3 regions of the Mesorhizobium sp. CO1-1-7 genome follow, and region 2 is predicted to be linked to each of the others. Evidence: predicted binding sites of a transcription regulator. Region 2 holds the regulator's gene; each other region holds the start of a gene.
What was found. Region 2 encodes LexA, which represses DNA repair genes until DNA is damaged. Its sites were predicted from a motif close to TGTTCNNNNTGTGTTCNG; they were not measured.

Region 1 (3,275 bases), on a different contig from region 2:
CGCCACGGCGGCAAAACTCTTACCGCCGCTCTGAACGAACAGCCGCGAAAACAGGATATGGCCGACGGCCTGGCCGTCCTCTTCCGCCACCAGTTCGACGACGGCGTCACCGCCGGTCACCAACGCGTCGACCAGTCCGGCCTCCGTCTGCTGGCCGAAAGCGTGTTCCTCGACGAGGCGGATGGCCTCGCGGTCCCGCGGCGTCGCCGCGCGTATCGACATCATGCTCATGAGAATTTCAGTCCTTTTTCGATCTTGGCTCCGCGCAGGAATTCCGACGCGGCGGCGGGCTTTCCGCCCGCACGTTGAACTTCGACCAGCCTGACCGCGCCTTTTCCGCAGGCGACTGTCAGCCGGTCATCGAGAATTCCTCCCGACTCGCCCAAATCTTCCGAAGGCGACACGCCTTCGGATAGCGTCGAGCGAAGCAGTTTCAGCCGTTCCATACGGCCGCCAATTTCAATCTCGGACCAGGCGCCGGGAAACGGCGACAGGCCACGAATGTGATTGTGAACCTCGGCCGCGGGCCGTGTCCACTCCACGCGCGTCTCAGATTTATCGATTTTCTTGGCGTAAGTCACCCCTTCGGCCGCCTGCGCGGTAAATGCCAGGGTGTTCTGTTCCAGCCGCGCCAACGCTTCCACCATCAGGGCAGCGCCGACACTCATCAACCGATCATGCAGATCGCCGGCTGTCATATCGGGGCCGATGGCGCATTTTTCAACCAGTCCCACCGGGCCGGTATCCAGCCCCGCCTCCATGCGCATCACCATCATGCCGGTCTCGGTATCTCCAGCCATGATGGCGCGCTGGATCGGCGCGGCGCCACGCCAGCGCGGCAAAAGCGATGCGTGGCCGTTGACGCAGCCAAGCCGGGGTGCGTCAAGAATTGCCTTGGGCAACAGCAATCCATAGGCGACGACCACGGCGATATCGCCGCCGAGGTCGGCAAAAGCGGCCTGCTCGGCCTCGCTTTTCAACGATGCCGGCGTTCGCGCCTCGATGCCAAGCCGCCCGGCCTCGCGCTGCACAGGTGACGGCGTCAGTTCCAACCCGCGCCGGCCGGCGGCGCGCGGTGGCTGCGTGTAGACGGCTGAAATCTCGTGGCCAGCCTCGGCGATGGCGCGCAGCGTCGGCACCGAAAACTCCGGCGTGCCCATGAAGATGACGCGAAGGGGCATTGCCCTATCCCACCAGCTTGCCTGGCGCCTTGTCCCTGGCGAGCTTCTTGAACTTCTTCACCACCATGTCGCGCTTCAGCTTCGAGATGTGGTCGATGAACAGCACGCCGTTGAGGTGGTCGATTTCGTGCTGCAGGCAGGTTGCCATCAGCCCCTCGGCCTCGATCTCCTGCAGCTTGCCGTCACGGTCCAGATATTTGACCCTCACCGAAGCCGGGCGCTCGACCTCGGCATAGTAATCAGGGATCGACAGACAGCCTTCCTCGTAGACGGACCGCGCGTCGGCGCTTTCGAGAATTTCCGGGTTGATGAAGACGTGTGGCGCCGGGGTTTCGTCTTCCTTGGCGAGATCGATCACCAGCATGCGCAGAGGCTCGCCGACCTGGATTGCCGCCAACCCGATGCCGGGTGCGTCATACATAGTTGCCAGCATATCGTCGGCCAGTTTGCGTACCGGCGCGTCGACGCGCTCCACCGGCTTGGAGACCTGGCGCAGGATGGGATCGGGAAGAATGATAAGCGGCTTGATCGGCATGGCGTTTCACCTAAGACCTCAATAGAAAGGCGTCAACCGGTGCGCCTGCGCCTCGTTCACGTTTTGATCTGTGCCAGACCGCCGAATCGGCTATGCTGTCCACATGAATGATCTGAGCACCATCCTTTCGGAGCCCGCCGCACGGCTCGGCGCCTCGACTATCACGCTCGGCCACGTCTTGGCCGTCGCCACATTGCTGTTTCTCGGCTTGTTCGTGGCGCTCGTCATCGCGCTGTGGCGCTCGGCCAAGGCGCGCGCGGTCGCCGCAGCGGAAGCCGCCGACCATGCCCGCGACGCCGAGGCGCGGATGGCCGGCATTCTGCAATCCCAGGCCGAGATGCAGGGCCGCATGGGCGCCATCGCCGAAGTGTTCGGCGCCCGCCAAGCCGAATTGACGCAGTCGATCGGCCAGCGGCTCGACGCCATGACCGGCCGCATCGGCCAGACCATGACCGAGCAGACCAAGTCCACGCATGAGAGCCTGGCGAAACTGCAGGAGCGGCTGGCGGTCATCGACACCGCGCAAGGCAACATCCAGTCGCTGGCCGGCCAGGTCGTGCAGCTGCAGGCGATCCTCTCCAACAAGCAGACGCGCGGCGCCTTCGGCCAGTCGCGCATGGAGGCGATCGTCGCCGACGGCCTGCCGCACGGCGCCTACGAATTCCAGGCGACGCTGTCGAACGGCAGCCGGCCGGACTGCCTGGTGAAAATGCCGAACGGCGCGCCGTCGCTTGCCATCGATGCCAAATTTCCCCTGGAAGCGTGGAATGCCATCCGGGCCGCCGATAACGCCGACCTGCAGAAGGTCGCGGCCCAGGCCTTCCGCCGCGATATCGAGGTCCATGTCCGCGACATTTCGGAAAAATACCTGCTGCAGGGCGAAACGCAGGACACCGCCTTCATGTTCGTGCCGTCGGAATCGGTGTTCGCCGAAATCCACGAGAATTTCGAAGCGGTTGTCCAGAAGGCGCACCGTGCCCGCGTCATCATCGTCTCGCCTTCGCTCTTGATGCTGTCGATCCAGGTCATCCAGGCGATCCTCAAGGATGCGCGCATGCGCGAGCAGGCGCATCTGATCCAGGGCGAAGTCATCAGGCTGATGGAAGACGTCCAGCGTGTCGACGAGCGGGTGCGCAAATTGCAGGGCCATTTCGGCCAGTCGGCCAAGGACATCGAAGACATACTCGTCTCGACCTCGAAAGTGACCAAGCGTGGCCAGAAGATCGAGGCGCTGGAATTCGGAGAAGGCGAGCCCGACGCCCCGCGCGGCGGCGCCCCTGCCAAGGTGGAGGCCGCACCGCGCGCTGCCGATTCAAAGACCGGGCAGCTGAGATTGAGGGTCGTCGAAGGCGACGACTGAACGCTACTGCTCTTCGATCGTCGTCATACCCTCGAATTCCGGAAGCCAGTGCAGCGCCGACCGGTGCCATTTCTGGTGTCTCGGGACCAGGTTCTGGCGCTGCCGCGAGGTCCCGACCCTGATCCCATAGACCTTCGGACCGTCGCCGACCGATGTCGCATAGAGATGCGAGCCGCAGTCGGCACAAAAAGCCTGCGTT
Region 2 (3,275 bases):
GGGTTGCTCGGCCTGCAGCTTGGCGATCATCTGCGGCACCAGCGATGCATCGAAATTGGTGTGGCTCTCCGTGTAGACGACGTCCTTGCCCTCGACGAAGCCATTGTCCGTCAGCGCCTTCTTGAAGCCGGCTATGGCGGCGTTCAATTGCGGATGCTCGCCGAAATTGGCAATGCCGATACGGATCTGATCGGCCGCGGCACTGCCGGCGCCGACCATCAATGCGCCCGCCAGGGCCAAACCCGACAACCAAGCGGATTTCGACTTCAACATCATTTCCTCCCAGATTTGATCAGGGCCGCTCGGAAACGCGGCTACTACGGCGATCATGGTCAGTCCGCCGGTCTGTGTCAAACATTATATATAATTGTTGCTAGGACCCGGTATCATATATACTTTCGCCAGACGACGGATTGATCACGATGCTGGATGAAACAAGTTCCACAAAAACGGAAGCCGCCTATCAGCTGTTGCGGCGCGACATCCTGACCACGCGCCTCATGCCGGGCGCCCCGCTCAAACTGAGTGCGCTGCGCGGCACCTATGGCGTCGGCTGGACACCGTTGCGCGAAGCCCTGTCGCGGCTCGAGGCCGAACGCCTGGTCACCGCGATCAGCAATCGTGGTTTTGCCGTGGCTCCGGTGTCGCGGGCCGAGCTGGAGGATCTGGCACGCGCCAGGATGGTGGTCGAGATACCCCTGTTCCTCGAATCGATGGAAAAAGGCGGCAGGGAGTGGGAGGATGCCGTGGTCACCGCCCACTACCGGCTCTCGCGTTGCAAGACGGCGGTCGACGATCCCTCGGACGCGGCCGTCGACAGATGGGACGAGAACCACGAGGCTTTCCATGCGGCGCTGCTGAGCGCCGCCACATGCGACTGGCTGTTGCGGTTCCGCTCGACGATCTCGGATCAGCTGCGCCGGCATCATCGCTTTCTTGGTCTGGCGCCGACACTGCGGGCCGCGGCCGGCCTCAAGGATGGCTATGAAGAGGCAATCGAAGCGCTACGCGAAGCGATTGCGATCGAACACCATACCGCGATCATGGAAGCGGCGCTCGACCGTGACGTCGAGCGGGCCAAGGCGCTGATGACGGCGCATATCGGCTACACACTGCACGTCTATGTCCACAGCGAAGACAGCGGCGCTACCAGATACGCCGCTCGCGCCGGCAGCTTGAAGGCGGGTTCGGGATAACTTCAGCGCTTCCGCGACGCCTATTCGAACGCGCTGGCCGGAGTGCGCCGAACGCCCCGATCCATGGCCGCCCGAAGCTACCAATCGTTGGCATTTTGGTTTCGTTTCGTTCCGCGAATAATGGCTCCGCGAATTATACGTCCCTCCGAGGAGAAGCCTTCCAACTAACTGATGCCAAAGCCTCGTCGGCGGATGGGCCACAGGCCATTAACCAAAACGATTTCAATGCGCCTGCCGACGGCGGAAAGGACTGGTTGCCGCCCGCCGTCGCGGGCAAAAAACTTCAGACCCCTTAACAAATTCATTAAACTTTAAACGGTTGCAGAACACAACTGGAACAGATAGTGTTTGTTCTGGGTTTGTTTTTTCGATTCTGGTTCAACCTTTCGTTCAATGTCTTGGGGGCCGCCATGCTGACACGCAAGCAACATGAACTGCTGATGTTCATCCACGAACGGCTCAAGGAAAGCGGGATACCGCCTTCCTTCGACGAGATGAAGGAAGCACTCGATCTTGCCTCCAAGTCGGGGATCCATCGCCTGATCACGGCCCTGGAGGAGCGCGGCTTCATTCGCCGGCTACCCAATCGGGCGCGCGCGCTGGAAGTGCTGCGGCTGCCGGACTCGATCGCGCCGGGCCTCAATGCGGCAAAGAAGTTCTCGCCAAGCGTCATCCAAGGCAGCCTTGGCCAAGGCAGTCTCGGACGCCAGATCAGGCCGGCCGCTGCGCCTTCGCGCCTGCCCGCGGCCGGCAACGACGACGACGCGGTTTCAGCCGTGTCCATCCCGGTCATGGGCCGTATCGCCGCCGGTGTGCCGATCGATGCCATCCAGCATCAGACGCATTCGATCTCGGTGCCGCCGGACATGATCATGGGCGGCGAGCACTATGCGTTGGAGGTCAAGGGCGACTCGATGATCGAGGCTGGTATCTTCGATGGAGACACGGTCATTATCCGCAATGCCGACACGGCAAGCCCGGGCGAAATTATCGTGGCACTGGTCGACGAAGAGGAAGCGACACTGAAGCGGTTCCGCCGCAAAGGCGCTTCGATCGCGCTCGAGGCCGCCAATCCAGCCTACGAAACGCGCATTTTCGGGCCGGACAGGGTCAAGGTACAAGGCAAGCTGGTCGGGTTGATCAGGCGCTACTGAACCGGCTTGTCATCGGGCTTGTCGGGTTTTTTGTACGGCGGCAGCCCCCTCGCCTCGCGTGAGAATTTTCGCTGTTCGTGCCAGGGCCGGTATGGTCCGTCGACGGCGAATGCGATCGCGGCCCGGGTCGTGGCCGACTGGGGATTGAAGAAGACGGCAGCGGTTCCCTTGCGGGCGAGCTGCCGTTTGGTGACGACGAGAACCAGTGGATTGTGGCAGGCGTCATAGGCGGTTGCGTCATTGACGATGATCAGGTCGGCGAAAGCGCAGGCTTTCCAGGTGGTCTTGCGGTCCTCGACATAGGCAATGATCGCGCCGGAAGGGTGCCTGGCAAGGCACAGGCCTTCGCGGCAGTAGAAGGGCGATCCCGGCGGCAGGTCGGTGGGACTGGCAACATCGAATTGCCTGTCTGTCGTGTCGAACATTTCCGGTTTGACGATTGTTTCGGAGATCAGGGCGCGCTTCCAGTTGTCGGTTGCGAATTCGTTCGGACGTTCCCGGTTGACGGCCAGTTCGCCATTGCCGATCGGCAGCGCGACCAGCCGCGCATCTTCCGAGATCAGCACATCGGGCGCGCGTGTGTGCGACACAGTCAACAGGCCGGCGAGCGCGAATGGCAGCGCCGCGAGCCGCAGCCATGTCGTCGCCATCGTCGCGATAACCAGCGCGACGGTGACCAGCAGCACGGATTGCTGCGAAATCAGCCCGACTCCATCGACCGGAGAGCGCTCCGATATCCACGCAGACACGGCGATCATTGCTGTCAGGCCCTTGCCCATGAGGTAGAGAGCCGGCCAATCCAATCCGAATGGCATCAACAGCGCGCTGGCGACGGCCAGGAACATCACGACCGATACGATAGGCATCACGGCCAGATTGGCGAACAGGCTGAGCGGCGATACCCGCTGGAAATGCCAGATGGCAA
Region 3 (3,275 bases), on a different contig from region 2:
CAAGGAGGTCAGTGACCGCCACTGCTGCTATCTGGAAATCGTGCCCAACGAGCGGCTGGTGTGGACGGATGCGCTGCTGCCCGGCTATCGACCCTCGGGCGAGCCTTTCATCACCGCGGTCATTTCGCTCCATCAGGATGGCCAGGGTACGCGCTATACCGCCACAGCCATTCACCGTGACCAAGCCACCCGCGACAACCATGAAGAGATGGGTTTCTTCGACGGCTGGGGCACGGTGGCCGATCAACTTGCGCAGTATGTGAAGACGATTTGAACGCTCCCAGCGGCCAGAGGATCGCTCTGGCCGCCGTGCAAATTTTCAACCTTGCCGCAAAGAGAGCAAAGCTGGGAAGACCGATTTCCGGCCTCAGTAGTAAAAGCGCTCTTCGGTGATCTTGCCGTTCTTGACCGTGTACAGGCCAACCTCATCCATGGTGACACGCTCGCCGGTGGCCTTGGGCGTTATGTCAAAGGTGAAGCGCACCGCGAATTGATCGCCGTTGACATAAGGGCCCTCGACCGAGCCGCCATGCACTTCGTGGTTCTCTTGCCACCACTGGCTTTTCTGCCTGAGGGCCTCCTTGCCGTGACTGACGGCCATCGGTCCCTCCATCGCTTCGTAGCTGATGATATCGTCCGCATTGTATTTTTCGGCAGCACCTTCGTTGTTGCCCTGCTTGAGAAGTTCGGTGAACTCCTTGGCGATTTCCGTGACGGTCATTTTTGTTCCTCCTGTTCAGACGCATTGCAAGTAGGGAACCGCTTGCGGACCTGCCATCGCGGACAGGTCGATAGCTGACATGACCCTGTCAGGATGGGGTGTCGCGCGAACCAGCGCGTCCTTCGTTACATCGCAATCAGCGGCCAACGTTCCAGAAAGTCATATTGCGTCAGCCCGCGCAGGCTGTGCACGAGAATGAACTCCCGCGCCACGAAGCTGATCGGCTCGATCGGCAGTTGTGGGATAAGTTTCTGGTCATAGGCAAGGGTCATATGAGGGACGAACCCGTCTGACGCCTTCAGGCCTTCACGCAGCATTTCGGCGCCGAGATTCCCGCTCAGTTCACAAACCGGTCCGTCATCGGCCACAAGCACGAAGGGATGCTTGGCCGGTCGGCCTGTTGTCGCCGGGCGGCCAGGAAAGCTCCTGGCGTGGCGAAAGGTGATCTCAAAAGCAGGCATCTTGACGCGCTGCCCCGATCGGGTGGCCGCAAAGATGATCTTCGACCGCAGCCGCTTGTAGTCCCCGACATGCTGCTGGCTGACATGAAAACGCTCCGGTATCAGCGGTGAGCCGGCTATGCCACATTTGTCGCATAGCCGGCTTTGACAATCAGCAAACCGAAAATAATCCCCTGCCTGCAGAAACACGCCGAAGAAGACACGATCGGGCTTTTTGGGCCGCCTTGGCGGTTCTGGAATTCCGAAATCTAGTTCGCCTTGGTACATTACCTATACGCTCGCCAAGGAACGCCTCCGTTCTGTTCTGGCGCCCAGAACAAAACACGAACAATTCTCTGAGTCAAGTTGGAGTAACCGGACCCTAAGCCCGGTGATGTCCTTGACATCCGGACATCGTGGATGACCCAGTCGGCATATTCGCGGCCACCGCTCGACTGCTTGGATGGGATAGACCTTTGAATGGAATCCGGCGAAAGTGCCGCGCCGACCGGGCCAGCATTTTCGATTCAACGAGGAACCCAACTCATGACCAACCCGACACATCTGCCCGCTGAAGGCTTGTTTGTCGGCCGCGCCAGGAGCGGCGATGCCTCGCACCCCCTGGTCGTCACGGTGCGCGACGGCACCGTCTTCGACATCACATCCAGCGCGGCGCCCACCGTGCGTGACGTCTGCGAATTGGCCGACCCGGCCGGCCATGTGCGCTCGGCCACGGGCAAGCCGATCGGTTCACTCGACGATATCGCGTCCAACAGTTTCGAAGCCACGCGCGACCGGGCAAAACCCTTTCTGCTGTCGCCGGTCGACCTGCAGGCGATCAAGGCTTCCGGCGTCACCTTCGTCGTCAGCCTGCTCGAACGGGTGATCGAGGAACAGGCGCGTGGCTCGGCTGATAAGGCCGACGCCATCCGCGCCGACATTGCGGGTCTGATCGGCCATGATCTTTCGAAGCTCAAGCCCGGTTCGCCAGAGGCGATGGAGATCAAGGCCAAGCTGATTTCGCGCGGCGCCTGGTCGCAATATCTGGAAGTGGGCATCGGCCCCGATGCCGAGATCTTCACCAAGTGCCAGCCGATGGCCTCGGTCGGCTTCGGCGCCGATGTCGGCCTGCATCCGGTTTCGACCTGGAACAATCCGGAGCCGGAGATCGCCATGATCGCCGCCTCGAGCGGCAGGATCGTCGGCGCCACCATCGGCAACGACGTCAATCTGCGCGACGTCGAGGGGCGTTCGGCGCTGCTGCTCGGCAAGGCCAAGGACAACAACGCCTCGGCCTCGCTTGGCCCCTTCATCCGGCTGTTCGACGACACGTTCTCCACCGCCGACGTGAAGCAGGCCGTCGTGCGCCTGAAGGTCGAGGGCGAGGACGGGTTTTCGCTGGAGGGGGCAAGCTCGATGGCCGAGATCAGCCGCTCGCCGGAGGAGCTGGTTGCCGCGGCCATGGGCCCGCATCACCAGTATCCGGACGGGCTGGCGCTCTATCTCGGCACCATGTTCGTGCCGTCGAAGGATCGCGGCGAAAAGGGCAAGGGGTTCACGCACAAGGTCGGCGACATCGTCACCATCTCGTCGGAAAAATTCGGCGCGCTGGTCAACCGCGTGCGGCTGTCGCCCGATTGCCCGCACTGGACCTACGGCGCCAGCCATTTGATGCGCGACCTGGCCAAGGCCGGCCTGCTCTAAGCGGCTCTTTGGGGGCTTTCGCCCTCAGAGACCGCCCAGACGTGATCGGGATAGTCCGCCCGGCTGAGCTCTCGGCGACAATCATCCGACTGCCCGGGAAAAATCATCCCGACTGATGCGATCTGATGGGGTCGCTGATGGCGCCGCGTCAGGCGCCAACTACATCTGCAGATGGAGGCTTGCCATTCGTCGAAAAAGGGAATGCTCTTAGGCATCCGAGCGGCGCTGGCAAAAAGACGCAATCCGGCTGAAGCCGGAACAAGGGACGGATCATCTTCAACCGGGAGGAAATCAAATGCTGACGAGACTAAGACTTGTGCTCTACGGCCTGCTGATCGCGCTGACGGTCATTCCGGCAGCCGCGCAGGCCAAGACGTTCTACTGGATTTCACATGGCGGGCCGGCCGACC

Region 1: the regulator LexA is predicted to act here: its motif matches at 1,770-1,787, upstream of LB516_RS25160 (DNA recombination protein RmuC).
Region 3: the regulator LexA is predicted to act here: its motif matches at 1,495-1,512, upstream of LB516_RS12215 (2'-5' RNA ligase family protein).

Annotation. Positions count from the first base shown of each region.
Region 1 is NZ_JAIUHA010000012.1:152,658-155,932, reverse strand. Features, by position in the region: gene LB516_RS25175 (GNAT family N-acetyltransferase) at 1-231, opposite strand, end outside; gene fmt (methionyl-tRNA formyltransferase) at 228-1,181, opposite strand; gene def (peptide deformylase) at 1,186-1,716, opposite strand; gene LB516_RS25160 (DNA recombination protein RmuC) at 1,820-3,076, shown strand; gene LB516_RS25155 (GFA family protein) at 3,080-3,275, opposite strand, start outside.
Region 2 is NZ_JAIUHA010000003.1:35,307-38,581, forward strand. Features, by position in the region: gene LB516_RS06775 (ABC transporter substrate-binding protein) at 1-273, opposite strand, end outside; gene LB516_RS06780 (GntR family transcriptional regulator) at 423-1,196, shown strand; gene lexA (transcriptional repressor LexA) at 1,607-2,350, shown strand; gene LB516_RS06790 (ComEC/Rec2 family competence protein) at 2,344-3,275, opposite strand, start outside.
Region 3 is NZ_JAIUHA010000005.1:107,078-110,352, forward strand. Features, by position in the region: gene LB516_RS12205 (SRPBCC family protein) at 1-274, shown strand, start outside; gene LB516_RS12210 (nuclear transport factor 2 family protein) at 368-721, opposite strand; gene LB516_RS12215 (2'-5' RNA ligase family protein) at 847-1,449, opposite strand; gene LB516_RS12220 (fumarylacetoacetate hydrolase family protein) at 1,708-2,865, shown strand; gene LB516_RS12225 (substrate-binding domain-containing protein) at 3,161-3,275, shown strand, end outside.